Regions from separate parts of the Pseudomonas sp. IT-P253 genome, predicted to be linked through region 1. Evidence: predicted binding sites of a transcription regulator. Region 1 holds the regulator's gene; each other region holds the start of a gene.

The links. The regulator sigma-54, encoded in region 1, starts transcription at its own class of promoters, with help from an activator protein. The targets are predictions, from matches to a motif close to ANTGGCATNNANNTTGCTNT.
Region 2: the regulator sigma-54 is predicted to act here: its motif matches at 4,221-4,240, upstream of glnA (glutamate--ammonia ligase).
Region 3: the regulator sigma-54 is predicted to act here: its motif matches at 1,068-1,087, upstream of glnK (P-II family nitrogen regulator).

What each region holds. Positions count from the first base shown of each region.
Region 1 covers NZ_CATKPT010000032.1:37,075-46,820, reverse strand. Annotated here, with positions in the region: gene rapZ (RNase adapter RapZ) at 1-527, opposite strand, end outside; gene ptsN (PTS IIA-like nitrogen regulatory protein PtsN) at 530-994, opposite strand; gene hpf (ribosome hibernation-promoting factor, HPF/YfiA family) at 1,007-1,315, opposite strand; gene ACM6IR_RS17270 (RNA polymerase factor sigma-54) at 1,391-2,884, opposite strand; gene lptB (LPS export ABC transporter ATP-binding protein) at 3,069-3,794, opposite strand; gene lptA (lipopolysaccharide transport periplasmic protein LptA) at 3,794-4,342, opposite strand; gene lptC (LPS export ABC transporter periplasmic protein LptC) at 4,329-4,901, opposite strand; gene ACM6IR_RS17250 (KdsC family phosphatase) at 4,909-5,433, opposite strand; gene ACM6IR_RS17245 (KpsF/GutQ family sugar-phosphate isomerase) at 5,433-6,407, opposite strand; gene ACM6IR_RS17240 (ATP-binding cassette domain-containing protein) at 6,683-7,492, shown strand; gene mlaE (lipid asymmetry maintenance ABC transporter permease subunit MlaE) at 7,492-8,289, shown strand; gene mlaD (outer membrane lipid asymmetry maintenance protein MlaD) at 8,289-8,756, shown strand; gene ACM6IR_RS17225 (MlaC/ttg2D family ABC transporter substrate-binding protein) at 8,768-9,421, shown strand; gene ACM6IR_RS17220 (STAS domain-containing protein) at 9,418-9,723, shown strand.
Region 2 covers NZ_CATKPT010000033.1:197,506-207,251, forward strand. Annotated here, with positions in the region: gene ACM6IR_RS18150 (metal ABC transporter ATPase) at 1-363, shown strand, start outside; gene typA (translational GTPase TypA) at 592-2,412, opposite strand; gene thiI (tRNA uracil 4-sulfurtransferase ThiI) at 2,552-4,006, opposite strand; gene glnA (glutamate--ammonia ligase) at 4,337-5,743, shown strand; gene ACM6IR_RS18170 (DUF4124 domain-containing protein) at 6,035-6,544, shown strand; gene ACM6IR_RS18175 (DUF4124 domain-containing protein) at 6,541-7,134, shown strand; gene glnL (nitrogen regulation protein NR(II)) at 7,388-8,473, shown strand; gene ntrC (nitrogen regulation protein NR(I)) at 8,470-9,746, shown strand, end outside.
Region 3 covers NZ_CATKPT010000055.1:305,426-315,171, forward strand. Annotated here, with positions in the region: gene ACM6IR_RS23830 (Bro-N domain-containing protein) at 1-228, opposite strand, end outside; gene ACM6IR_RS23835 (accessory factor UbiK family protein) at 614-874, opposite strand; gene glnK (P-II family nitrogen regulator) at 1,294-1,632, shown strand; gene ACM6IR_RS23845 (ammonium transporter) at 1,668-3,005, shown strand; gene ACM6IR_RS23850 (secondary thiamine-phosphate synthase enzyme YjbQ) at 3,219-3,644, shown strand; gene sutA (transcriptional regulator SutA) at 3,747-4,070, shown strand; gene ACM6IR_RS23860 (HAD family hydrolase) at 4,275-4,979, opposite strand; gene xerC (tyrosine recombinase XerC) at 4,976-5,875, opposite strand; gene ACM6IR_RS23870 (DUF484 family protein) at 5,878-6,603, opposite strand; gene dapF (diaminopimelate epimerase) at 6,617-7,447, opposite strand; gene lysA (diaminopimelate decarboxylase) at 7,452-8,699, opposite strand; gene lptM (LPS translocon maturation chaperone LptM) at 8,709-8,882, opposite strand; gene cyaY (iron donor protein CyaY) at 9,179-9,511, shown strand; gene ACM6IR_RS23895 (DUF1289 domain-containing protein) at 9,516-9,734, shown strand.

The sequences.
Region 1 (9,746 bases):
CGCTTGAATCCGAATGACTCCACCAAAAACGCAGTACCGGGTTCTGGTTGGTTCAGCAGGCGCAGCTTGATGGTATCGCGCAGCTGATACAGGTTCAGGTTGGTGGTGTTTACCTTGAGGTCGGCAAGGTCGGCGATCGGCCCGAGCAAGTTGGTTTCGTCGTTGATCGCTTCGGCCAGTGAGCGATTGGCGCTGCTCAGTGGGTGACGACGGCGGGTTTCCGAGAACCGTTTGAGCAAGGTTTCATCGTCGGCATCCAGGTACAAGACATCACACTGGATATGCCGGGCGCGGACTTCTTCCAGCAGTTCGGGAAACCGCGTCAGATGACTTGGCAAGTTACGCGCATCGATGGATACGGCAACCAGTGGTTGTACCAGTTCAGTGTGAATCAGCGCACGTTCTGCCAACTCCGGCAGCAGGCCTGCGGGCAGGTTGTCGATGCAGTAGTAGCCGCTGTCCTCGAGAACATCGAGTGCGGTGCTTTTACCTGAGCCGGAACGGCCGCTGACGATGATCAAACGCATGATTACTGACCGTTTTGCTCGTCCAGGACAACCTGATACAAGGCTTCATTGCTCGAGGCACCGCGCAGTTTTTCGCGCACTTCCTTGCGATCGAGCATGCTGGCGATCTGGCGTAGTAGCTCCAGGTGCGCATCGGTAGCGGCTTCCGGGACCAACAAAACGAACAGCAGGTCAACCGGGGCACCGTCGATGGCGTCGAAATCGATAGGGGCATCCAGGTGCATCAAGGCACTGATGGGTGCGCCGCAACCCTTGAGGCGGCAGTGGGGAATAGCGATGCCGTTGCCAAAACCGGTAGAACCGAGTTTTTCACGGGCAATCAGAGCTTCGAAGACATCTTGCATCTCCAGACCCGGCACTTCCCGGGCGATCAGGTTGGCAATTTGCTCGAGGGCTTTCTTTTTGCTGCCGCCCGGCACGTTCACGAGTGAACGGCCGGGGGTCAGGATGCTTTCAAGTCGAATCATGGGTTGGGAGTGTTAACGACCGGTAGCGCCCTGGAGGAGGCTCTGGGTCTTTTCCTTATGCTTTTTAAGTTGGCGATCCAGCTTGTCGGTGAGTGAGTCGATCGCCGCGTACATGTCGTCATGCTCGGCGTTGGCGACTACTTCACTGCCGGGAATATGCAGCGTGGCTTCGATTTTCTGCTTCAGCTTTTCGACCGTCATCGTGACCTGCACGTTGGTGATCTTGTCGAAATGTCGCTCCAGTCGTTCAAGTTTTTCGCCGATGTAGGTGCGAAGAGGTTCGGTCACTTCCAGTTGGTGTCCACTGATGTTGACTTGCATACAGCTTCTCCTTCGTTGCCAGTGCATAAAGCGGCAGGCAGAAATGCCTGCCACTGGAACGCTGTGGCGTGGCCCTTACATCAACCGCTTGCGTTCGCTCGAAGGCGCGATCCCGAGGGATTCGCGGTACTTGGCGACGGTGCGGCGGGCCACCTGAATGCCTTGTGCCTCCAGTAAACCAGCGATCTTGCTGTCACTCAACGGCTTTTTCTGATTTTCCGCGGCAACCAGTTTTTTGATGATCGCCCGGATCGCCGTGGACGAGCATTCACCGCCTTCGGAAGTGCTGACGTGGCTGGAGAAAAAGTATTTCAGTTCATAGATGCCCCGCGGGGTATGCATGAATTTTTGCGTGGTCACCCGTGAAATCGTCGATTCGTGCATGCCCACTGCTTCGGCGATGTCATGCAGGACCAGCGGTTTCATGGCTTCGTCGCCGTACTCCAGAAAACCGCGTTGATGCTCGACGATCTGGGTGGCAACTTTCATCAGTGTTTCGTTGCGGCTCTGCAGGCTTTTGATAAACCAGCGGGCTTCTTGCAACTGATTGCGCATGAAGGTGTTGTCGGCGCTGGTGTCGGCGCGGCGCACGAAACCGGCGTATTGGGCGTTGACCCGCAAGCGTGGCACGGACTCCTGATTCAGCTCCACCAGCCAGCGCTCGTTGTCCTTGCGCACGATTACGTCGGGAACGACGTATTCGGCTTCACTGGACTCGATCTGAGAGCCTGGGCGCGGGTTGAGGCTCTGAACCAGTTCGATGACCTGGCGCAGTTCATCTTCCTTGAGCTTCATGCGACGCATCAGCTGGCTGTAGTCGCGGCTGCCGAGCAGGTCGATGTAGTCGGTGACCAGGCGCTTGGCCTCGGCCAGCCAAGGCGTCTTGGCCGGCAACTGGCGCAGTTGCAGTAGCAGGCATTCACCCAGGTTGCGGGCGCCGATGCCAGCGGGTTCGAATTGCTGGATGCGGTGCAGGACGGCTTCGATTTCGTCCAGTTCGATGTCCAGTTCCGGATCGAAGGCCTCGAGGATTTCCTCGAGCGTTTCGTCCAGGTAGCCCTGATTATTGATGCAGTCGATCAGGGTGACGCCAATCAGGCGATCGGTGTCGGACATCGGTGCCAGATTCAGTTGCCACAGCAAGTGGCTCTGCAGGCTTTCGCCGGCTGATGTGCGGGTGGTGAAATCCCACTCGTCGTCATCGTTGCTTGGCAGGCTGCTGGCGCTGGTCTGGTAAACGTCTTCCCATGCGGTATCGACGGGCAGTTCGTTGGGGATGCGCTCGTTCCAGTCACCTTCCTCGAGGTTGTCCACCGTCGGGGCGGTTTCCTGGTAGGAGGGTTCCGAAACATCGGCGTTGGGTTGCTGTTCGGCTTTGTCGGCCAAAGGGTCGGCATTATCGAAGTCGTCGCCTTCTTCCTGGCGTTCGAGCATCGGATTGGACTCCAGGGCCTCCTGGATTTCCTGTTGCAGGTCCAGGGTCGACAATTGGAGCAGGCGGATGGCCTGTTGCAGCTGCGGTGTCATCGTCAGCTGCTGGCCCATTCTCAAGACTAGCGATGGTTTCATGGCAGGGGCTTAACACCTTATTCGCCGGCGCACATGCGCCATCCACTACAGGGCGCCGGAGCGCCAAACATAAGCAAATTATATGCCCGAAACTGCAGCCTTTGCCTAGAGCGCTGTAACAATAAAAAACTATTGATTTTTTATCGAGACGAGCGCTCTGCCGACTAGCCAGACACCTCAGTGCTTACAGGCGGAACTCATGGCCCAGATACACTTCCTTGACCAGGTCGTTGGCCAGGATGGTGGCGGAGTCGCCTTCGGCGATCAGTTGACCATCGTTGACGATGTAGGCGGTTTCGCAGATATCGAGGGTTTCGCGCACGTTGTGGTCAGTGATCAGCACGCCAATGCCTTTGGCCTTGAGGTGGTAAATGATCTGCTTGATATCGCCCACCGAAATCGGGTCCACGCCGGCGAAGGGTTCATCGAGCAGGATGAATTTCGGGTTGGTGGCCAGTGCCCGGGCGATTTCCACGCGGCGGCGTTCGCCGCCCGACAGGCTCATGCCGAGGCTGTCGCGGATGTGGCTGATGTGGAATTCCTGCAGCAGGCTTTCCAGTTCCTTGCGGCGACCGGCCTTGTCGAGTTCCTTGCGGGTCTCGAGGATGGCCATGATGTTGTCTGCAACCGAGAGTTTGCGGAAGATCGACGCTTCTTGCGGAAGATAGCCGATACCCGCTTTGGCGCGACCGTGCATGGGCTGGTGGCTGACGTCCAGATCGTCGATCAGTACGCGCCCCTGATCGGCCTGTACCAAGCCAACGATCATGTAGAAACAGGTGGTCTTGCCGGCACCGTTGGGGCCCAGCAGGCCGACGATCTGACCGCTGTCGATGGACAGGCTGACGTCACGCACGACCTGGCGGCTCTTGTAGCTCTTGGCCAGATGCTGAGCTTTCAGAGTTGCCATTACGGGGCCTTTTGCTCGTCGGTTTTCTTCTTCGGCTGGATCACCATGTCAATGCGCGGACGCGCCTCGGTGACCTTGTTGCCTGTGGCGCGACCGGCGCTGGCTAGCTTCTTGACGGTGTCGTAGACGATTTTCTCGCCTTGGGTGACGTTGTTGTCCTTGTCGATAACTTTTGCCTTATCGATCAGCACGACACGGTTTTGCGAGGCGTGGTACTGGACAGTCACCCCCCAACCCTGAACAGGCTTGCTGTCGCCCTGGGTTTGCAGTTGCTCGAAGTAGGCGAGGTTGCCCACCGAAGTCACCACGTCGATATCGCCAGTGGGCGTGCGGGTGATGGTCACGGTGTTGCCGGTAACCTTCATCGAGCCCTGGGTAATGATCACGTCGCCTTTATAGGTGGCGACGCCATTCTTGTCGTCCAGTTGGGCATCATCGGCCTGAATGCGGATAGGCTGCTCTTGATCGTTCGGCAGAGCCCAGGCGCTCACGCTTCCCAGTGCTGCGCTCAGACAGAGCAAAATAGGGAGAGTTTTAACGAGCCTCATACTGTCCTCTTACGTTCGATAGCAGGTGTATCCTGCTTTCTTTCAAATACGCTTTCATTCCCTTGCCAGTCGATACACCGCCAGCGCCGTCGATTCTAACGGGTTGCTCGGTCTGCGCATATTGCTGTTGCGGGAACACGGTCATGCGGGTGCTGGTAATCAGGGTCTTGCGGTTCTTCTCGTCGAAACGCGTAATGCGCACCGAGTCAATCAGTTCGACCTGAGTGCCGTCCGGATTGACTTCGCCGCGCTCGCTCTGGACGTGCCACGGGAACTCGGTGCCACGGTACATGTTCACGTCGGGGTTGGTCAGCAACGTCACCTCGGTCGCTTTCAGGTGTTCGACCTTGTCGGACGTCATTTCGTATTGCAGCTTACCGTCCGGCAGGTACTGCACGCTGTGGGCATTGGTCGCGTAATAGTCGATCGCACTTTCATCGACCTTTGCCACCGGCTTGTCGAGGAAACGTTCCGGACTGATGTTCCAGTAGCCGGCCGCTGCAAAGATCGCTGCGATGCAACTGAACATCAGGGTGTTGCGAAATTTCTTGCTCAGCATAGTTGGCTCACAGGTACGCAGCGTTGGCCGCATCGAGGCGGCCCTGGGCGCGCAGGATCAATTCGCAGAATTCGCGAGCGGCACCCTCGCCGCCGCGGGCCTGGGTGATGCCGTGGGCGTGTTCGCGTACAAAAGTGGCGGCATTGGCCACCGCCATGCCCAGGCCGACGCGGCGAATGACTGGCAGGTCTGGCAGATCATCGCCGAGGTAAGCGACTTGTTCATAGCTCAGGTTGAGTTGGGCCAGCAGTTCGTCGAGCACCACCAGTTTGTCTTCGCGGCCCTGATACAGGTGGGGAATGCCGAGGTTCTTCGCTCGCCGTTCGACTACCGGGGTCTTGCGACCGCTAATGATAGCGGTCTGCACGCCAGCTGCCATCAACATCTTGATGCCTTGGCCATCGAGGGTGTTGAACGTCTTGAATTCGCTGCCGTCTTCAAGGAAGTACAGGCGCCCGTCAGTCAGTACGCCGTCGACGTCGAACACCGCCAGTTTGATGTGTTTGCCGCGTTGCAGCAGATCCTGGCTCATTACATTACTCCTGCGCGCAGCAAATCGTGCATGTTCAAGGCGCCGACCGGGCGATCTTCGCTGTCGACCACGACCAGTGCGTTGATTTTATGGTCTTCCATGATTTTCAGCGCCTCGGCGGCAAGCATCTCGGCACGAGCGGTCTTGCCGTGGGCGGTCATGACCTGGTCAATCGTTGCGCTGTGGATGTCGATGCTGCGGTCCAGCGTGCGACGCAAATCGCCGTCCGTGAAGATCCCGGCGAGTTTGCCGTCGGCTTCCAGGATGACGGTCATGCCCAGGCCCTTGCGGGTCATTTCCATCAGCGCGTCCTTGAGCAGGGTGCCGCGCTGTACTTGCGGCAGTTCTTGTCCGGCGTGCATGACGTTTTCCACTTTCAGCAACAGGCGTCGGCCAAGTGCGCCGCCAGGGTGGGAGAACGCGAAATCTTCCGCGGTAAAGCCGCGGGCTTCCAGCAGCGCCACGGCCAGGGCGTCGCCCATGACCAGTGCCGCGGTGGTCGACGAGGTCGGTGCGAGGTTCAGCGGGCAAGCTTCGTGCTCGACGTGAACGTTCAAGTTGACCTCGGCCGCCTTGGCCAGCGCAGAGTCAGGATTGCCGGTCACGCTGATCAATTGAATGCCCAGGCGCTTGATCAGCGGTAGCAGGGTGATGATTTCATTGGTGGAACCGGAGTTCGACAGCGCGAGGATGATGTCGTCGCGGGTAATCATGCCCATGTCACCGTGGCTGGCTTCGGCTGGATGCACGAAGAACGCCGTGGTGCCGGTGCTGGCCAGGGTCGCGGCGATCTTGTTGCCGATGTGCCCCGATTTGCCCATGCCAACCACAACCACTCGGCCTTTGCTGGCCAGAATCATCTCGCAAGCGCGTACGAAATCCGCGTCGATATGGGGTAGCAAGCCTTGTACGGCTTCCAGTTCGAGGCGGATGGTGCGTTGGGCGGATTGAATCAGGTCGCTGGATTGGCTCATGTCAGAAATCGTATAGCCTGATGAAAAGGCGGCGATTATAGCGGTAATGATGGAAACCCTCACGCTAGTTCGTCGCGCATTGTCATTCCCGGTTACCGAAACCCTCTAAATGAAGCGTTTTGTCTGTCACGTTGCTGAATATGCCCCGGCTTGGGCCTTTGGCGCTTGGCCTGTGCAGTGATATAGTTCGCCGCCAGTTCGGCCCGCCCAGGAGGTATGTGCTTTCGCCAGAAAGTCAGGCGTCCGAGTGAGAGGCTGCATCGCAAGGAGTTTAGATGAGTGCCGATAACGCCTACGCGGTCGAGCTGAAGGGACTGACCTTCAAGCGCGGTGCGCGCAGCATTTTCAATAACGTCGATATCCGTATTCCGCGCGGCAAGGTCACCGGCATCATGGGGCCTTCCGGGTGTGGCAAGACCACGCTGTTGCGTTTGATGGGCGCACAATTGCGTCCGACCAAGGGCGAGGTCTGGGTCAACGGTCAAAACCTGCCGAAACTGTCGCGCAGCGATTTGTTCGACGCGCGCAAGCACATGGGTGTGCTGTTTCAGAGTGGCGCGCTGTTTACCGATCTCGATGTGTTCGAGAACGTCGCCTTTCCACTGCGCGTTCATACCGAGCTTCCGGAAGAAATGATCCGGGATATTGTCCTGCTCAAATTACAGGCCGTGGGCCTGCGTGGTGCCATCGACCTGATGCCAGACGAACTGTCCGGCGGCATGAAGCGTCGCGTCGCGCTGGCGCGGGCGATTGCCCTCGATCCGCAGATTCTCATGTATGACGAGCCCTTTGTGGGCCAGGACCCCATCGCCATGGGCGTGTTGGTGCGCCTGATCCGCCTGCTCAACGATGCGTTGGGCATCACCAGCATCGTGGTCTCCCACGACCTGGCCGAAACCGCGAGCATTGCCGATTACATTTACGTGGTGGGCGACGGACAGGTGTTGGGGAAGGGCACGCCTGACGAGCTGATGAACTCGAATGAGCCGCGTATCCGTCAATTCATGACAGGCGACCCCGACGGTCCGGTCCCCTATCACTTTCCAGCGACGGATTACCGCGCAGATCTTCTGGGGAAGCGCTGATGCGCAAGATTTCACTAATAGAACGAGTACGCCGGCTCGGCCACGCTGGCATCGAAACGATGGCGGTGTTCGGGCGCTCGGCAATTTTCCTGTTTCATGCCTTGTTCGGCCGGGGAGGCATCGGCGGCGGTTTTGGTCTTCTGATCAAACAGCTGCATTCGGTCGGCGTGATGTCGCTGGTGATCATCGTGGTCTCCGGGGTATTCATCGGGATGGTGCTGGCGCTGCAAGGGTTCAACATCCTGTCCAGCTACGGTTCCGAGCAGGCAGTCGGGCAGATGGTTGCGCTGACACTGCTGCGAGAGTTGGGCCCCGTGGTCACCGCGTTGTTGTTTGCCGGGCGCGCGGGTTCCGCGCTGACCGCTGAAATCGGCAACATGAAGTCCACCGAGCAGTTGTCCAGTCTGGAAATGATTGGTGTCGACCCGCTCAAGTACATCATTGCCCCGCGCCTGTGGGCGGGCTTCATTTCCCTGCCGGTGCTGGCGATGATTTTCAGCGTGGTGGGTATCTGGGGTGGTTCCTGGGTGGCTGTCGACTGGCTGGGTGTCTATGAAGGCTCATACTGGTCGAACATGCAAAACAGCGTGACGTTTTCTGACGATGTGCTCAACGGCATCATCAAGAGCATCGTTTTCGCCTTCGTCGTGACCTGGATTGCCGTATTCCAAGGCTATGACTGCGAACCCACTTCCGAGGGGATCAGTCGTGCCACTACCAAGACCGTGGTGTATGCCTCTTTGGCTGTACTCGGCCTGGACTTTATTTTGACCGCCTTGATGTTTGGAGATTTCTGATGCAAAACCGCACCCTGGAAATCGGTGTCGGCCTTTTCTTGCTGGCTGGCATCCTGGCTTTGTTGTTGCTGGCGTTGCGGGTAAGTGGCCTGTCCCCGAGCCCTACCACCGACACCTATAAACTTTATGCATACTTCGACAATATCGCCGGTTTGACGGTCAGAGCTAAAGTAACCATGGCCGGTGTGACCATCGGCAAGGTGACGGCGATCGATCTGGATCGCGACAGTTTCACCGGTCGAGTGACCATGCAGCTGGAAAAGCGCGTCGATAATCTGCCGACGGACTCCACTGCATCTATCCTGACCGCAGGCCTGTTGGGCGAGAAGTACATCGGCATCAGTGTGGGCGGGGAAGAAACCTTGCTCAAGGATGGTGGGACCATCCACGACACCCAGTCGTCGCTGGTGCTCGAAGACCTGATCGGTAAATTCCTGCTCAATACCGTTAGCAAAGACGCCAAATGAGGAGCTTTTGAATGATCTCTACCTTGCGACGTGGCCTGTTGGTGTTGCTCACGGTCCTGCCGGTGATGGCTAACGCCGTGGCGGCACCTTCCGCGCACGAAATCGTGCAGGACACCACCAACCGGATGCTTGCCGATCTGTCGGCCAATAAAGAGAAGTACAAGCAGGATCCGCAAGACTTCTATACGGCGCTGAACACCATCGTCGGACCTGTGGTGGATGCCGAGGGCATTTCCAAAAGCATCATGACGGTCAAATACTCGCGCAAAGCCACCCCCGCGCAAATGAAGACCTTTGAAGAAAACTTCAAAAAAGGTCTGTTCCAGTTCTATGGCAATGCCTTGCTCGAGTACAACAACCAGGGCATCACTGTTGACCCTGCCAAGGATGAGTCCGGCGACCGTACCAGCGTTGGCATGACGGTCAAAGGCACCAACGGTGCGATCTATCCTGTTTCCTACACGCTCGAAAAGATCAATGGCGAGTGGAAGCTGCGCAACGTAATCATCAATGGCATCAACGTTGGCAAGCTGTTCCGCGATCAGTTCGCTGATGCAATGCAACGCAATGGCAACGACCTGGACAAGACCATCAATGGTTGGGCCGGGGAAGTCGCCAAGGCCAAGGAAAAAGCCCCGGATGCCGCTGGGAAACAAGCACAATGAGTGTGTCGGCCATTCGCATGAGCGAATCCGGCGAACTGCGTCTTAGCGGCATGCTGGATTACCGCACCGGCCCGGGCCTGCGCAAGCAAGGGCAGGCGCTGATCAAGTCGAGCAAGGCTGACGAAGTGGTCGTCGATTGTTCGGCGGTGTTGAAGTCCAGCAGTGTCGGCTTGTCGCTGCTGTTGTGCTTCATGCGAGATGCGCAAGAGGCCGGCAAGGCGTTGAGCATCCGTGGGATGCCAGAAGACATGCGTGAAATTGCTCAGGTCAGCGAATTGACCGAGCTGTTGGCGCATCCCTAACCGCATCTATAAATAAGCCCCCC
Region 2 (9,746 bases), on a different contig from region 1:
GCCAAATCCCTGAGCCTGTTTCATGTCGATGAGCGCCTGGAAGGCGATCAACTGGTGGCCCGGCTCGATCGCAAGCGTCCCGACCTGTACCTGATGCCACTGCAGGATGGCCAGCCGATGGCCGAGTTGTACACCTTGAAAAAGGATCAGCTTTACCCGGCGAGCACTCGCGGGTTGTATCTGGCGGAGAGTTTTTCCCAGCAGGAAGGCTGGCTGGTGCGCGATGAGCGGATTCGCTGGAAGGATTGGGTGCGGCAGCAGGGGCTAAGTCCGCCAGGGAAAGCTTCCGGGTTAGCCCGGCTGCGCGGAAAAGCGAAGCAATTGCTGAAAAAGATCGTGCCGCGAAAAAAAGTCAGCTCTTGAAACCTGTAGGAGCGAGGCTTGCCCGCGAAGAGGCCCTTACCTTCAACATGGATGTTGAATGCCATATCGCCTTCGCGGGCAAGCCTCGCTCCTACAGGTCATGCAAAACCCGTAGGAGCGAGGCTTGCCCGCGAAGGGGCCGGCACAAACACCGCCCAAACCCCAGACAAAAAAAAACGCCCCCGACCTTGCGGTCGGGGGCGTTTTTTTGCCAGCTAACTAAATGACTTAGTTACCGGACTTCTTGGCAGCGCGGGTACGCTCGCTTTCGCCCAGGATCTTCTTGCGAAGACGGATGGACTTAGGAGTGACTTCGCACAATTCGTCTTCTTGAACGAATTCCAGAGCCTGCTCCAGGGTGAAGCGGATAGGCGGAACCAGAGCGATGGTTTCGTCTTTACCCGAAGCACGCATGTTGTCGAGCTTCTTGCCTTTGGTTGGGTTGACGCCCAGGTCGTTGTCGCGGCTGTTGATGCCGACGATTTGACCTTCGTACACGTCTTCACCGTGACCCAGGAACAGTTTGCCGCGAGCTTGCAGGGTTTCCAGCGAGTAAGTCAGTGCCTTACCGGTAGCCACCGAAACCAGCACGCCGTTCTGACGGCCGGACATGTCGCCGGACTTCATCACGTCGTAACGGTCGAAGATCGAGGTCAGGATGCCTGCACCGGAGGTCAGGGTCAGGAACTCGTTACGGAAACCGATCAGGCCACGTGCCGGGATGTTGTACTCAAGGCGCACACGGCCCTTGCCATCCGGAACCATGTTGGTCAGGTCGCCTTTACGGATACCGATCTGTTCCATGATCGAACCTTGCGATTCTTCTGGCAGGTCGATGGTCACGTTTTCGTACGGTTCGTGCTTGACGCCATCAACCATGCGGATGATCACTTCCGGACGACCAACACCCATTTCGAAGCCTTCGCGACGCATGGTTTCGATCAGTACCGAGAGGTGCAGCTCACCACGGCCGGAGACTTTGAACTTGTCAGCGGTGTCGCCTTCTTCAACGCGCAGGGCAACGTTGTAGAGCAGTTCTTTGTCCAGACGTTCCTTGATGTTACGGCTGGTGACGAACTTGCCTTCACGGCCGCAGAACGGCGAGTCGTTAACCTGGAAGGTCATCGAAACGGTTGGTTCGTCAACGGTCAGCGGCTTCATCGCTTCGACGTTCAGTGGGTCGCACAGAGTGTCGGAGATGAACAGCTGGTCGAAGCCGCTGATGCAGACGATGTCGCCGGCAGCTGCTTCTTCAACGTCAATGCGGTGCAGACCGTGGTGACCCATCAGCTTCAGGATACGACCGTTACGGCGCTTGCCGTCGGCATCGATAGCCACAACCTGGGTGTTCGGCTTGACGCGACCACGAGCGATACGGCCAACGCCGATGATGCCCAGGAAGCTGTTGTAGTCCAGTGCCGAGATTTGCATCTGGAACGGACCGTCACGGTCAACTTTCGGTGCTGGTACGTTGTCGACGATCGACTGGTACAGCGGAGTCATGTCTTCAGCCATGTCGGTGTGTTCCAGACCGGCAATGCCGTTCAGGGCCGAAGCGTAGACGACTTTGAAGTCCAGCTGTTCTTCGGTAGCACCGAGGTTGTCGAACAGGTCGAAGATCTGGTCCAGAACCCAGTCCGGACGTGCGCCTGGACGGTCAACCTTGTTGATGACCACGATTGGACGCAGGCCGGCTTCGAAAGCCTTCTTGGTCACGAAACGGGTTTGCGGCATAGGGCCGTCTTGAGCGTCAACCAGCAGCAGAACGGAGTCAACCATCGACATTACGCGTTCAACTTCGCCGCCGAAGTCGGCGTGGCCCGGGGTGTCCACGATGTTGATGTGGTAGCCGTTCCAGTTGATGGCGGTGTTTTTCGCCAAAATGGTAATACCGCGCTCTTTCTCCTGGTCGTTGGAGTCCATCACGCGCTCGTCGTTGAGCTCGTTGCGCTCCAGGGTGCCGGATTGACGCAAGAGTTTGTCTACCAGGGTGGTCTTACCATGGTCAACGTGAGCAATGATGGCGATGTTGCGTAGATTTTCGATCACTTGTGTATCTCGATCAGAGGATTCGGTGTGCTGACAAGTCTTGGCAGCGATTAACAGTAGAGTCCGGCAAAGCCGTTACAGCTTGACGGCGGCGTCGGGGGGCCGGTGACGCAGGCCACAGGCAAACAGCCCCGGGCACTTAGCTCGGTCGATAAACGCGCACATTGGCATGCCCCTCACTGAGCAAATGGTGGGCATGCAGGCGACTCATCACGCCTTTGTCGCAATACAGCAGGTACTGGCGAGTAGGGTCCAGTTCCTTGAAACGAGCGTTCAATGCATAGAAGGGCATCGCTTGTACCTCGATACCAGCCAGGCTCAGCGGGTCGTCTTCAGCGGCATCCGGGTGACGGATGTCGATGATGATCTGACCGGCCAGCGCTTCGCTGACTTCTTCAATCTGCACATCCTGGCCCAATTCGTCGATGACCCGATCGATCGGTACCAGTTTGGCGTTCTCGAGCGCACGCTCGAGTACCGCCATATCGAATTCTTTCTCTTCATGCTCCACGCGCGGACGCTTGGCGTGGGTCTTGGGGTTCACCGAGATGACCCCGCAGTACTCCGGCATGTGCTTGGCGAAGTCGGCAGTGCCGATTTCGTTAGCCAGGTCGATGATGTCCTGCTTGTGACTGGCGATCAGCGGACGCAGAACCAACTTGTCGGTCACGCAGTCGATCACGGACAGGTTCGGCAGCGTTTGGCTGGAAACCTGGGAAATCGCTTCACCGGTGACCAGCGCCTCGATGTCGAGTCGATCAGCAATACGGGAAGCAGCGCGCAACATCATACGCTTCAAAACTACACCCATATGACTGTTATCGACTTTCCCGAGAATTTCTCCCAGTACTTCCTCGAACGGCACACTGACAAATAACACGCGTTGGGAGCTGCCGTACTTCTTCCAGATGAAATGCGCGACTTCCATAACGCCCAGTTCATGGGCACGTCCGCCCAGATTAAAGAAGCAGAAATGGCTCATCAGGCCGCGGCGCATGATCTGGTAGGCAGCCACGGTGGAATCGAAGCCGCCGGACATCAGCACAAGCGTCTGTTCCAGGGCGCCCAGCGGATAACCACCGATGCTGTTGTGCTGGCTGTGGATCACGAACAACCGTTTGTCGCGAATTTCGATGCGAACTTCGATTTCCGGCGTTTTGAGCGAGATTCCGGCGGCGCCGCACTGACGACGCAGTTGGCTGCCGACGTATTTCTCAACGTCCATCGAGGTGAATTCATGCTTGCCGGCACGCTTGCAGCGCACCGAAAAAATCTTCCCGGCCAACGAATCACCGAAGTGCTGCTTGCACTTGGCGACGATGTCGTCGAAGTCACCCAACGGGTATTCATCGACCTGCAGAAAATGCGCGATGCCCGGCATGCAGCTCAGGCGCTCGGTCATCTCCTTCAGGGCTTTGGGCTCGCTGACGCGGGTTTCCAGCTCGAGATTGTCCCACACACCGTTCACCACCACGGCCGGGTCCAGGTCGCGGAGCACGGTGCGAATGTTTTTGGCCAACTGGCGGATGAAACGCATCCGTACCGGGCGGCTCTTGATGGTGATCTCGGGAAAGACTTTTACGATTAGTTTCATGAAAACAGCGCGCGCTGGGCCAGCCGAAAAAGGGGGGCGCGGATTATAGCGGAAATTGCTCAAGGTTTAACCAGTTAATGTGCAGAAGGTTTTGCGCGCACCAAAACAGGTCATTTCTGAAATTTAACGCAACATTGTAGGGCGATATTTCTCGCTTTAAGACACCGACTGCCTTTATAAGCGTGATATTGGGGCAAAAAACCCATGGTGGGGCACTGGCATGCAATTTGCTCCCTTGTGAGGCAGGTTGCCTTGGCAGAGTATTCGCGCCGGCATCACCCACATTCTAAGGGCATCCACTACTAAGCCCGAAGCCACCCGGAGGACACTATGTCGAAGTCGGTTCAACTCATCAAAGATCATGACGTCAAGTGGATTGATCTGCGCTTCACTGACACCAAAGGCACTCAGCACCACGTGACCATGCCGGCTCGCGACGCGCTGGATGACGCTTTCTTCGAAGAAGGCAAAATGTTCGACGGTTCCTCCATCGCTGGCTGGAAAGGCATCGAAGCTTCCGACATGATCCTGATGCCGGACGACAGCACTGCCGTCCTCGACCCGTTCACCGAAGAGCCAACCCTGATTCTGGTTTGCGACGTGATCGAACCTTCGACCATGCAAGGCTACGACCGTGACCCACGGGCGATCGCCAAGCGTGCCGAGGAATACCTGAAGTCGACCGGTATCGGCGACACCGTATTCGTAGGTCCAGAGCCAGAGTTCTTCATCTTCGACGAAGTGAAGTTCAAGTCCGACATCTCCGGCTCGATGTTCAAAATCTACTCCGAACAAGGTTCGTGGATGTCCGACCAGGACGTGGAAGGCGGCAACCGCGGCCACCGTCCAGGCGTCAAAGGCGGCTACTTCCCTGTTCCGCCGTTCGACCACGACCACGAAATCCGTACCTCCATGTGCAACGCCATGGAAGAAATGGGCCTGGTCATCGAAGTTCACCACCACGAAGTGGCCACTGCCGGCCAGAACGAAATCGGTGTGAAGTTCAACACCCTGGTGGCCAAGGCTGACGAAGTACAGACCCTGAAGTACTGCGTACACAACGTTGCTGATGCATACGGCCGCACCGCGACCTTCATGCCTAAGCCTCTGTACGGCGACAACGGTTCGGGTATGCACGTTCACCTGTCCATCGCTAAAGATGGCAAGAACACCTTCGCTGGCGAAGGCTATGCCGGCCTGTCCGACACCGCCCTGTTCTTCATCGGCGGCATCATCAAGCACGGTAAGGCCCTGAACGGCTTCACCAACCCGTCGACCAACTCCTACAAGCGTCTGGTCCCAGGTTTCGAAGCTCCGGTCATGCTGGCCTACTCGGCTCGTAACCGTTCCGCTTCGATCCGTATTCCTTACGTGTCCAGCCCTCGCGCTCGCCGTATCGAAGCCCGCTTCCCGGATCCAGCAGCCAACCCGTACCTGGGCTTTGCTGCACTGTTGATGGCTGGCCTGGACGGCATCCAGAACAAGATCCACCCTGGCGATGCAGCTGACAAAAACCTGTACGACCTGCCGCCTGAAGAGGCGAAAGAGATCCCACAAGTTTGCGGCAGCCTGAAAGAAGCCCTGGAAGAGCTGGACAAAGGTCGTGCGTTCCTGACCAAAGGCGGCGTTTTCAGCGACGACTTCATCGACGCTTACATCGCCCTGAAAAGCGAAGAAGAAATCAAAGTACGCACCTTCGTACACCCACTGGAATACGAGCTGTACTACAGCTGCTAATCCGGTAGCGCCTGCGCAAGCGGCGTGACAAAAAAGAGGCCTCCTTCGGGAGGCCTTTTTTGTGCCCTGGATTCAACAATCCTGTGGGAGCGAGCCTGCTCGCGAAGGCGATTTATCATTCAACATTGATATTGACTGACAGGACGCCTTCGCGAGCAGGCTCGCTCCCACACAGGGGGATTTGTGGTGTTTGGGGGATCGCGGTAAATCATGGCCAAATGTTTACAACTTGGGTCAGCCGCCACCCCTGACCTATGCTGCAACCCAATGCTCTCGCTTCCGGTCGATTTTATGGGTCGTGGTTTTCTATTGATGTGGCTGTTCATCGCCCTGCCCGCCGCCGCGCAGATCTATAAGTACACCGACGCCGACGGCAACACGGCCTACAGCAATCACCCCCCCGACGGGGTGAAGGCACAACCGGTCGAGTTGCCGCCGCTCAATAGCATTGAACGCCAGGCTCCTCCTGCGCCACCTACCGCTGCCAGCAGCAGCGAACAGCCTGCAAAAGCCTACGAGGTGCTGGAACTGAGCAACTTGCCCACCACCGAAGCCCTGCGTGCCAACAACGGCACTTTCACCGTCAATGTGCTGATCAAACCCCGCCTGCAAGGCCCGCACTTGTTCAGGCTATTGCTGGACGATCAACCTTACGGCCAGCCGAGTAACGTGCCGTTCCTGCAGCTGGTCAACATTGATCGCGGTGAACACAGCCTCGCGGTACAGGTGATCGACGGGGAAAACATCGTCCAGCAGAGTCCGACCGTGACCTTCACCGTACAACGGGTGCATAAGCCATGAGGCTGTGGCTGCTGCTCGTGTGCTTCATCACCCTGCCCGCCATGGCCGACGTCTTCACTTACGTCGATGCCCAGGGCAACCGAGTCTTTACCGACCAACCCGGCGCCGGCAACGCCAAGCGCGTGCCGACGCCCCCCAGCAATCGCATGCCCGCCAACCCGAGCGGTGCAGCGCCGGTCATTGCCGGGAAGAAAACTGAAGCCAAACCACTGTTCCACTACGACCTGCTGAGCGTGTTGGTGCCAGAGCCCGACGCCACAATTCGCAGTAACGCCGGCGAGCTGATCGTCAGCGTCACCAGCGAACCAGGCCTGCAACGCGGGCATCGTTACCGCTTGCTGCTCGACAGCCAACCGACGACCGATCCCGGCCCAAGCCCCGTGTTCGCCCTGAGCAATATCGACCGAGGCAGCCATCACCTGTCCGTGGAAATCCTCGACGAGCAGGGCCGCACCGTCGAACGCACCGCCAATCAGCCTTTTCACATGCTGCGCATCTCCCTTGCACAGAAGCGCCAGGTCAAACCCTGCATCCTTGGCGATGACGGCCAACGGCCGGAATGCCCACTCAAAGACAAACCCAAAGATTAAAAACCCTTCCTGCGGTTTTTTAACCTCGTTCAGGTTTGCGCTCTATATTGGTGCAATAAGCTGCACCGTACTCACATACCAACCCATTTTGGTTCGAAAGTACCCGTGAAAGCCGGCAGAACGCCACGCAAACGAGCGTCAAACGCCCGTTTCAGGCTTTAAACGCTTCTTTTCGGAGCCTTGGTTTGGTTTTTGCATTTTCCTCGTATCAGCGCGTGTTTCTTGCGCACGCTCCGCTCCAAAAGAGGTCCTGATGACCATTAGCGACGCACTACACCGCTTGCTACTCGACAACCTGACCACCGCAACCATTTTGCTCGATGCCGAACTGCGCCTCGAGTACATGAACCCGGCGGCGGAGATGCTTCTGGCCATCAGCGGTCAGCGTAGCCATGGACAGTTCATCAGTGAGTTGTTCACCGAATCCGCCGAGGCGCTGAATTCCTTGCGTCAGGCAGTCGAGCAGGCCCATCCGTTCACCAAACGCGAAGCCATGCTCACCGCACTCACCGGCCAGACACTGACCGTCGACTATGCGGTAACGCCCATCCTGGCTAACGGCGCGACCATGCTGCTGTTGGAAGTCCACCCTCGGGACCGCTTGCTGCGGATCACCAAGGAAGAAGCGCAGTTGTCGAAGCAGGAAACCAGCAAGATGCTGGTCCGCGGCCTTGCTCATGAAATCAAGAATCCGCTCGGCGGGATTCGCGGTGCCGCACAACTGCTGGCGCGCGAGCTGCCGGAAGAAAGCCTGCGCGACTATACCAACGTCATCATTGAAGAAGCCGACCGCCTGCGCAATCTGGTGGATCGCATGCTCGGCTCCAACAAGTTGCCGTCGCTGGCCATGTGCAATGTTCACGAAGTGCTGGAGCGCGTTTGCCATCTGGTAGAGGCCGAAAGCCAGGGCTGCATCACATTGGTGCGCGACTACGACCCGAGCATTCCCGATGTATTGATCGACCGCGAGCAGATGATTCAAGCGGTCCTGAACATCGTGCGTAACGCGATGCAGGCGATCAGCAGCCAGAACGAGCTGCGTCTTGGCCGCATCAGTTTGCGCACCCGCGCCATGCGCCAGTTCACCATCGGCCACGTGCGCCATCGCCTGGTGACCAAGATCGAAATCATCGACAACGGTCCGGGCATTCCTGCGGATCTGCAGGAAACCATTTTCTTTCCCATGGTCAGCGGTCGTCCGGACGGTACCGGGCTGGGCCTGGCCATTACCCAGAACATCATCAGCCAGCACCAGGGTTTGATCGAATGTGACAGCCACCCAGGCCACACCACCTTCTCGATCTTTCTGCCACTGGAACAAGGAGCCACATCGACATGAGCCGTAGTGAAACCGTGTGGATCGTCGATGACGACCGTTCTATCCGTTGGGTCCTGGAAAAAGCCTTGCAGCAAGAAGGCATGACCACACAAAGCTTCGACAGCGCCGATGGTGTGATGAGCCGCCTGGCGCGCCAGCAGCCAGACGTGATCATCTCCGACATCCGTATGCCGGGCGCCAGCGGCCTGGACCTTCTGGCGCGGATTCGCGAACAACACCCACGGCTGCCGGTCATCATCATGACCGCTCACTCCGATCTGGACAGCGCTGTCGCGTCCTATCAGGGCGGCGCATTTGAATACCTGCCCAAACCGTTCGATGTCGATGAAGCGGTGTCGCTGGTCAAGCGCGCCAACCAGCACGCTCAGGAACAACAAGGCCTGGAAGTCGCCCCAGCACTGACCCGCACCCCGGAAATCATCGGTGAAGCGCCCGCGATGCAGGAAGTGTTTCGCGCCATCGGGCGCCTGAGCCACTCCAACATCACCGTGCTGATCAACGGCGAATCCGGGACCGGTAAAGAGCTGGTGGCTCATGCCCTGCACCGTCACAGCCCTCGCGCGGCGTCGCCGTTCATTGCATTGAACATGGCGGCGATTCCGAAAGACCTGATGGAATCCGAGCTGTTCGGCCATGAAAAAGGTGCGTTCACCGGCGCCGCCAACCTGCGTCGCGGTCGCTTTGAACAGGCGGACGGCGGCACGCTGTTCCTCGACGAAATCGGCGACATGCCAGCAGATACTCAAACCCGTTTGCTGCGGGTGTTGGCGGACAGCGAGTTCTACAGGGTTGGCGGCCATGTGCCGGTGAAGGTCGATGTACGCATCATCGCCGCGACTCACCAGAACCTGGAAACCCTGGTACAGGCCGGGAAATTCCGTGAGGACTTGTTCCATCGCCTGAACGTCATCCGCATCCACATTCCACGCCTGTCCGACCGTCGCGAAGACATCCCGACCCTGGCCAAGCACTTCCTCAGCCGCGCCGCGCAGGAACTGGCGGTCGAGCCAAAACTGCTGAAAAGCGAGACCGAGGAATACCTGAAGAACCTGCCTTGGGGCGGCAACGTGCGTCAGCTGGAGAACACCTGCCGCTGGATCACGGTGATGGCTTCGGGCCGCGAAGTGCACATCAGCGACTTGCCGCCAGAGCTGCTGAGCCTGCCGCAGGATTCGGCTCCGGTGACCAACTGGGAGCAAGCGCTGCGCCAGTGGGCCGATCAGGCCCTGGCACGTGGTCAATCGAGCCTGCTCGACAGCGCCGTGCCAGCCTT
Region 3 (9,746 bases), on a different contig from region 1:
GCCGGATTCGCTGATTAGCAGGGTGTTTTCGATGTTGCCGTGGATGAGCATTCGTGCGGTTTGGCGTTGGTCGGGGTCGAGTTTTCGGACGGCGCGTTCGTCGAGGTAAAGGCGCAAGAGGCGACCAAGGTCGCGGGCGCTGAACCACGGTTGGTTTTCCAGGAGGAGGGCGTGGAGGTGGAGTTTGTGGCGGGTGAAGACGTGAGGAGTCAGATAGTTTTCGTCCATCGAGCAGTTCTCGGGATCAAATGAAGAAAACTGCCTCTGATCGTCGCCAAACGAAAAGGGTGGCAGCCATGCGCGGGTTGGCGAACCGGTGACGCCCGAGAACCGGCAGACCCGAAGGTCTCCCACGCATAGCCGCCATAATTCGAGATGGGAATAAATTCCTCGGCCGAATGTGGTCGCGGTGCTTCGGGGGCTTCCGGGTCGCCAAACCCAGAGCTGATTATTCAGCTGGGGATGAGCATAGAAACCAGAGGCATTACGGCGCAATCGGACGGCGGTGGTTTTCTTGTAGGACGTTGCCGGGATTTTTGCGAGGTTTTAGATCAAAAGATCGCAGCCTGCGGCAGCTCCTACAGGGGATTGGATTTCACACTGGGGCGGTGTGTTACTCGGCAGGCGGATTCAGCCTCGTTTCCAGCTCCGCCACCTTCGCCTCAAGACTCTCCAACCGTGCGCGAGTCCGCGCCAGTACGACCATCTGGCTATCGAATTCTTCCCGGCTCACCAGGTCCAGTTTGCTGAAGGCGCTCTGCAGCAACGCCTTGAACTGGCTTTCGATTTCGCTTTTCGGCAGTGGGGTTTCGCCGCTGAAGAGGCGGGAGGCGGTGCCACTCAGAGCGTCGAGGAAGTCTTTGGGTGCGAGCATGGGAAATGTCCTGGAAACAATGGCGGGCAGTGTATCACGCAGTGTCTATAGTCATTCCCGCAGGCCTCAGGTGCACGCTTTTCGCGCATGGGGACGGACGGTAACGCACCGTTGTTGTGCGTAACGCGACGAGTGTTGTCGCGAAGTGGTAGGCATCGGCGTCCAAAGGCTTGAAAACAGAGAGTTTTGTGGAGATGGCAAGCTTTCTGCTTAGTCCTTGGTGACCCATGCACGAATGCAGTCGCTGTGACGGATGCAGTGCGCCAAGCGAAACGGGGGAAGAGTTTCGTGCGGAGTGGTTAGCAGGCGTCGGACGGGCAGGTAAGGCCGACGATGCGTTACAAAGCCAGGCACTGCGCTTAGACTTGAGACGGGTTTGTTTTCCTGGGGCAAGTCCACCAATTCGGGAGAGAGTTTTCATGAAGCTAGTCACTGCCATCATCAAGCCGTTCAAACTGGACGACGTACGCGAGTCGCTGTCCGAGATCGGCGTGCAGGGCATTACCGTTACTGAAGTCAAAGGCTTCGGTCGGCAGAAGGGTCACACCGAGCTGTATCGCGGCGCGGAATACGTGGTCGATTTCCTGCCTAAGGTGAAGATCGATGTCGCCATTGACGACAAGGATCTTGACCGGGTTATCGAGGCGATAACCAAGGCAGCCAATACCGGCAAGATCGGTGACGGCAAGATCTTCGTGGTCAATCTGGAACAGGCGATTCGCATCCGTACCGGCGAAACCGATACCGACGCAATCTAAGCCGCCACAAACCCAACGCCCCAGGAGAAAACAATATGACTCTGCGTAAATTCGCAGGGCTTGGAGCCCTGTTGTCCATCGTAATGCCCGGCCTGGCCATGGCGGCAGATCCGGTGGCGCCTCCAGTCCTCAATTCAGGCGATACCGCCTGGATGTTGATCTCGACGGCCCTCGTGCTGTTCATGACCATTCCCGGCCTCGCGCTGTTCTACGGCGGTATGGTTCGCTCCAAAAACGTTCTTTCCGTGATGATGCAGTGCTTCGCCATTACCGGCCTGGTCACCGTCCTGTGGTTCATTTATGGCTACAGCATGGCGTTTGACACCACGGGGATGGAACTCAACGTCGTCAACCTCAACTCCTTTGTCGGCAGCTTCGCCAAGGCCTTCCTCGCCGGCATCACGCCTGCCAGTATTACCGGGCCTGCGGCGCTGTTCCCTGAGGCGGTGTTCGTCACCTATCAGATGACCTTTGCGATCATCACCCCGGCCCTGATCGTCGGTGCGTTCGCTGAGCGGATGAAGTTCTCCGCGATGCTGGTGTTCACGGGCCTCTGGCTGACGCTGGTTTACTCCCCTATCGCGCATATGGTCTGGAGCGGTCCGGGTTCGCTGTTGGGCGACTGGGGCGTGCTCGACTTCGCGGGCGGCACCGTGGTGCACATCAACGCCGGTGTGGCCGGTCTGATTGCTGCGCTGGTATTGGGCAAGCGCAAAGGCTTCCCAACCACTCCGATGGCACCGCACAACCTCGGTTATACCCTGATGGGGGCCGCGATGTTGTGGGTCGGCTGGTTCGGCTTCAACGCCGGTTCCGCCGCTGCAGCCAACGGCACTGCCGGTATGGCGATGCTGGTCACCCAGATCGCAACCGCTGCGGCTGCACTGGGCTGGATGTTCGCCGAGTGGATGACTCACGGCAAACCAAGCGCACTGGGTATTGCTTCGGGTGTGGTCGCCGGTCTGGTAGCAATCACTCCGGCCGCTGGCACCGTAGGCCCGATGGGCGCTCTGGTGATCGGTCTGGCAGCGGGTGTGGTGTGCTTCTTCTGCGCCACCACGCTGAAGCGCAAACTCGGCTATGACGACTCCCTGGACGCCTTCGGCGTACACGGCATCGGCGGTATTCTCGGCGCGATCCTGACCGGTGTGTTTGCTGCACCGTCCCTGGGGGGCTTCGGCACCGTTACCGACATCGCCGCACAAGTCTGGATTCAGTGCAAAGGCGTGGGCTTCACGGTGATCTACACCGCAATCGTCACCTTCGTCATTCTCAAGGTCCTGGACGTTGTCATGGGCCTGCGTATCACGGAAGAAGAAGAGGCTGTCGGCATCGACCTGGCACTTCATAACGAACGCGGCTACAACATGTAAGACGCGCATAAAAAACTTGCCCGGCTTGCCGGGCATTTTTTTGTCCGGAATTTGTCATTGAAGAAGTAGCTGAAAGGTTTTTTCTTACAGCTTTGGCCGCGTTTACAGCGGGCATTTTTCTGCGGCCAATGGCTTACGTGATGGAAGGAATATTAGGGCCTTTGTTTTTTCCCAGAGCGCGCTAGAATGCGCCCCGAACGTGCGGAGAACTGTATGTGGCAACAGACTCTGATTACCTTGCGGGCGAGGCCCCGGGGCTTTCATCTGGTAACGGACGAGTTACTCGCCGGCCTGCCTGAACTCAAGGCGTGTCGGGTCGGTCTGTTGCATTTGTGGCTGCAGCATACCTCGGCGTCGTTGACCATCAACGAGAACGCCGATCCGGCGGTACGTCGCGACTTCGAACGATTTTTCAATCGTCTGATCCCACAAGGAGCGGACGGCTATGAGCATAACGACGAAGGCCTGGACGACCTCCCGGCGCACTTCAAGGCCAGCGTGCTTGGCTGTCAGCTCAGTTTGCCGATTTCGGCGGGCCGGTTGGCGCTAGGGACCTGGCAAGGTGTTTATCTGGGCGAGCACCGTGATTCTGGTGGTGCTCGTAAAGTCCTCGCCACCGTGCACGGTGAAGAGGCATAAGCCGTTGGTCACCAATGGCGGTTGAATTTTTTCCGGCGGCCGTCGACAGACGGCGAAGCTGGGCTATAACTAATCTGCTTTTCGCAAGTCATGAGGTAGAACATGAGCGACGATGATCTGGAAAACGACGACCTCGAAGTAGGCGACGACGACGAAACCGAAGAAGGTCTGGAAGCAGCGGTGGAAGACGTCGCTGAAGACGACGGCGGTGATGCGCCCGTTCCGACCGCCAAAGGCAAGGCCAAGGCAGCGGTATCGGTCGATGAGCTGCCGAGCGTCGAAGCGAAAAACAAAGAGCGTGATGCTCTGGCGCGGGCTATGGAAGAGTTCCTGGCCAAGGGCGGCAAGGTGCAGGAAGTGGAGGCCAACGTGGTCGCCGATCCTCCCAAGAAGCCTGACAACAAGTACGGCAGTCGGCCTATCTAAGCGCCAGCTATTTGCTTGCTTGCAGAAAAAGCCCGCCGTCGCTGCGGGCTTTTTTATGGGCGAAACAAAATTCTGAATTCGCGCATATCCCCTGTGGGAGCGAGCTTGCTCGCGATGAGGGCTTAACATTCAAAATTGATATTGACTGACACACCGTCATCGCGAGCAAGCTCGCTCCCACAGGGTTTTGTGGTGATTGCAGGGTCAGTGTCGGGCGTTCCACCGCGCCAACAGCGCCGGCAATTCGGCCAAGCTGCGAATCTCGGCATCCGGTGCCTTCTGCGCTTCCCACAGCTTGCCCGCCGGGTTAAACCAGATCGCCCGTAACCCTGCCTGCTGGGCGCCGGCAATGTCATCACCTGGATGATCGCCAATATGCACTGCTGTTTTGGCGGTAGCGCCACCCCGCTGCAACGCCTCATGAAACAGTCGTGCATCCGGTTTGGCGATGCCGATGTCTTCGGCACACAAGGCAAATCTGAAATAATCCGCCAGGCCCAGCCGACTCACATCGGCATTGCCGTTGGTGACCACGCCGAGGGCATAGTGCTTGGCCAGAATCTCCAGCGTCGGCTCGACTTCAGGGAATACTTCGATCTGATGTCGCGCATGCAGGAACACTTCAAAGCTCTGATCGGCCAGATCTGAAGCCTGGCGATGGTCATAACCGGCCTCTTCCAGCGCATGGAACAGCACCCGCCGGCGCAAAGCGCTGATGCGATGTTTGAGTTCCGGTTCGCTGCTCAGGATCCGCTCACGAATGGTCCACAAATGTTCCACCGGGACCGCGCCAAGGTTCGGCGCATGTTCGGTCAGCCATTCGCGCAAAACGGCTTCGGCGTTGACGATCACTGGGGCGGTGTCCCACAGGGTGTCGTCGAGGTCGAAGGTGATCAATTGGATGGTCATGAATCATCGCCCTTAATGCGTTTGGCCCGTGGATGGGCGCTGTCGTAGACCGTCGCCAGATGCTGGAAGTCCAGGTGGGTATAGATCTGGGTGGTCTTGATGTCCGAGTGGCCGAGCAACTCCTGCACCGCCCGAAGGTCCTGGGAGGACTCCAGCAAGTGGCTGGCAAAGGAGTGCCGCAACATGTGTGGATGCAGATTTTGTCCAAGCTCGCGTTCGCCGGCCGCCTTGACCCGCACCTGAATCGCCCGAGGACCCAGTCGCCGGCCTTGCTGGCTAACGAACACGGCATCGTCCGCAGGGTTGGTCATGGCGCGCAGCGGTAACCACCGCTCCAGCGCTTCGCGAGCCTTTTTGCCCACGGGTAAAAGACGGGTCTTACTGCCTTTACCGAGCACTTGAACCATGCCGTCTGCCAGATCCAGTTGATCGAGATTGAGCCCGGTCAGCTCCGACAAGCGCAATCCGGAGGAATAGAACAGCTCGAGAATCGCCTGATCCCGACGCGCCAGAAAATCATCCTCCACCGCCCCTTCAAGCAATTGCAGCGCGCGGTCGGTGTCGAGGGTTTTCGGCAAGCGACGTTCGCCCTTGGGCGGCGCCAGGCCGTTTGCCGGGTCATGGTCGCAGAGACCTTCACGGTTCAGATAATGATAAAGCCCACGTACCGCCGACAGGAGCCGCGCCAGGCTGCGGGACGATTGACCCTGTGAATGCAGGCGGGCGATCAGGCTGCGCAGGCGCTGGATGTCCAGCGCAGCCCAGCTGCCGATGTTCTGTTTGGCACACCAGCCCAGCACTTTGTCGAGGTCGCGGCGGTAAGCGTACAGCGTGTGAGGCGACACCTGCCGCTCACTGCGCAAGTGTTCGCAGTAAGCGTCCAGTTGTCGTTCCACGATCAGCGCACCGAGCGTAGGGAATTGTTGACCCGTGGCAAGACACGGCCCATGACTTCGGCGATATAACTCAGGAACAGCGTGCCCACCGAACTCTTGTAGTGCTGCGGGTCGCGGCTGGCGATGGCCAGGACGCCGTGTATGCCCTGGTAGCTGATGGCGACGACGGCGGTGGAACCGATCTGCTTGCGCTGTTCTTCGCCGAACAGGAAGTCCAGTTCGTGATCACGCAGGCTGCCGCTGACGCTTTTGTCTTCCGAGAGCAGGCCGCCGATGGCCGTTTGCGCCTCGGCATGCGTCACCCAGCGCCCTACAGGCATCGGGTTGTCGCCCAGCAGGATCAGGCTCACGAAGGGCACCTGAAAGTCCTGGCGCAGGCTGTCTTCGACGCTGATCACCACGTCGTCGAGGCTGGTGGCATCCATCAGCGCGAGAATCAGGCGGCGGGTCTTGTCGAAGAGACGGTCGTTGTCGCGGGCCACGTCCATCAAGTGCGAGAGGCGATGACGCAACTCGATGTTGCGGTCGCGCAGGATGGTCATCTGGCGCTCGACCAGTGAAATGGTGTCACCACGCTGGTGCGGAATACGCAGGGCCGGGAGCAACTCTTCGTGCTCGACGAAAAAATCCGGATGCGCCTCCAGGTACGCGGCAATCGCCGCCGCCTCCAGGCTTTCGGACGGTGATTCGTCGGGCTGTCGGGCGGGTACCTGAGGCTTATCGGTCATGGATTTCGCTCACTCAAAGACGCACTTGTCCTTCATATACGCGGACTGCCGGGCCGGTCATCATGACCGGTTGGCCAGGGCCTGCCCATTCAATGGACAGACGCCCGCCGGGCAGGTCGATCAATAGCGGCGAATCCATCCACCCCTGGCTGATCGCGGCCACTGCGGCCGCACAGGCGCCGGTTCCGCAGGCCTGGGTTTCCCCGGTCCCGCGCTCCCAAACGCGCAGCTGCGCGCGGTTCCGGTCAATGACCTGGAGAAAACCGACATTGACCCGTGCCGGGAAGCGCGGGTGATGTTCGATTTTTGGCCCCAGTTCATGCACCGGTGCATTGTTGATGTCGCTGACCCGCAACACGGCATGAGGGTTACCCATGGACACGGCGGCCAGGTCTACCATGGTGCCGTCGACGTCGACCTGATAGCTCGAAGCCTGCTCCGGCGCCAGGAAAGGAATATCGGCCGGCACCAGGCGCGGTGCGCCCATATTGACACCGATCTGGCCGTCGCTGCGGATATCCAGTTCGATGATGCCGCTTTTGGTCTCGACGCGGATCTGCCGTTTAGCGGTCAGGCGCTTGTCGAGTACGAAGCGGGCGAAGCAGCGCGCACCATTGCCGCACTGTTCCACTTCCGAGCCGTCGGCATTGAAGATCCGATAGCGAAAGTCCACGTCCGGGTTGCTCGGCGCTTCGACGATCAGCAACTGATCGAAACCGACGCCAGTGTGCCGATCGCCCCATTGCTTGGCGTGCTTGGGCAGAATGTGCGCGTGCTGGCTGACCAGGTCGAGGACCATGAAGTCATTACCCAGGCCGTGCATCTTGGTAAAACGCAGCAGCATGGTTTTACTCCGGCAGCAGGCTTTCGCCAGCAAACAACTCGGCTACCGTCTCACGGCGACGCACTTCAACTGCCTGATCACCGTCCACCAACACTTCAGCGGCGCGGCCGCGGGTGTTGTAGTTGGAACTCATGACAAACCCATAGGCACCGGCCGAATGCACGGCCAGCAGGTCACCTTCTTCCAGGGCCAGCTGACGATCCTTGGCCAGGAAGTCGCCGGTTTCGCAGATCGGCCCGACGATGTCATAAGCGCGAGCTGCGCTAGCGCGCGGGTGTACGGCGGTGACGTCCATCCAGGCTTGATACAGCGCCGGGCGGATCAGGTCATTCATGGCCGCGTCGACGATGGCGAAGTCTTTGTGTTCGGTGTGCTTGAGGTACTCGACCTGAGTCAGCAATACGCCGGCGTTGGCGACGATAAAACGGCCCGGCTCGAACACCAGCGCCAGGTCGCGACCATCGAGACGTTCACGCACGGCTTTGATGTAGTCGGCAGCCAATGGCGGCTCTTCATCACGATAACGCACACCCAAACCACCACCGAGATCGATGTGGCGCAGGTAAATACCGCAATCGCCGAGGCGGTCGACCAGGCCTAGAAGGCGATCGAGGGCATCAATGAACGGCGCCAGAGTGGTCAGTTGCGAACCGATGTGGCAATCGACGCCGACCACTTCCAGGTTCGGTAGCTGAGCGGCACGGATGTACACGTCTTCGGCGTCGGCGATGGCGATGCCGAACTTGTTCTCTTTCAGCCCGGTGGAAATGTACGGGTGAGTGCCAGCATCGACGTCCGGGTTCACGCGCAGCGAGATCGGTGCACGAACACCCAGCTCGGCGGCAACAATTTGCAGGCGTTCGAGTTCGTCGGTGGATTCGACGTTGAAGCAATGTACGCCGACTTCCAGGGCACGACGCATGTCGTCACGGGTCTTGCCGACACCGGAGAACACGATCTTGTCGGCGCTGCCGCCAGCGGCTAAAACGCGTTCCAGTTCACCACGGGAGACGATGTCGAAACCGGCGCCAAGACGGGCCAGGACATTCAGTACACCCAGGTTGGAATTGGCTTTTACTGCAAAGCAAACCAGGTGCGGCATGCCGGCCAGCGCATCGGCGTAAGCCAGGTACTGGGCTTCGATGTGGGCGCGGGAGTAGACGTAGGTCGGCGTGCCAAAGCGTTCGGCAATGGCGGACAGGGCAACACCTTCCGCGAACAGCTCGCCGTCACGGTAGTTAAAAGCGTCCATGGCATTCCCTTATTGGTAGACGTCGTGCTTGTGTGCTTTCGAAGGGGATTGCTGCGACGCCTTGGCCTGCTCGGCAGGATCCTGGCTGTCGTCGGGCAGGTACAGCGGGCCTTTTTGACCACAGGCCGACACAAGGCAGGCAACCGCGAGGAGGGCAGCAAGGGAAGAGATCAGGCGCTTCATGGCGAAATCCTTGAAAATGCGTTAATTGCGCCGGAGTATACCGGCCACCCGGCACCTTGCCTATGTAACGCGGCTCCCGTCCGGCGGGGCTTCGGCCTATGCAGATAAGTTATGTGCAATCCATTGTGGGAGCGAGCCTGCTCGCGAAAACGGAGTGTCGGTCAACATTGATGTTGAATATGATGGCCTCTTCCCGAGCAGGCTCGGTCCCACAGTCGTTATCCTTTGCAATCACCGGGGCTCGCCCGTATCTTGCGGCGCTTGAGCGTGAGTAGACACTTTTTGAGGTTCCCGCAATGAGTTTGACTGAAGCCCGTTTCCACGATCTGGTCGATGCTACCCAGCAGACGCTGGAGGATATTTTTGACGAGAGTGACCTGGATATCGATCTGGAGAGCTCGGCCGGTGTGCTCACCGTCAAGTTCGAAAACGGCAGCCAGTTGATCTTCAGCCGTCAGGAGCCGTTGCGTCAGTTGTGGCTGGCGGCGGTGTCGGGCGGTTTCCACTTCGACTATGACGAAGAGAGCGAACGCTGGATGTGCGACAAGAGCGAAGAGCAGCTGGGCGAAATGCTGGAGCGCATCGTCAAGCAGCAAGCCGGTGCTGAATTCGATTTCGAAGGCCTGTGAGACCGTGACTCAGCCTGTACCTGTTCGTCCGCCCAAGCCGCTCTACAGCAATGTCAGCCCGGCGGTGCCTTCGCCGTGCAGCGGTGTGTGTCGGCTGGATGAGCAGAAGGTCTGCCTGGGGTGTTTTCGCCATGTCGAAGACATCCGCGAATGGCGTTCGGCGGATGATGAGCGCCGCCGGGTCATCTGTGCCCAGGCGGCCGAGCGCAAAACCTCCGCCTGAAGCCATAGCGCC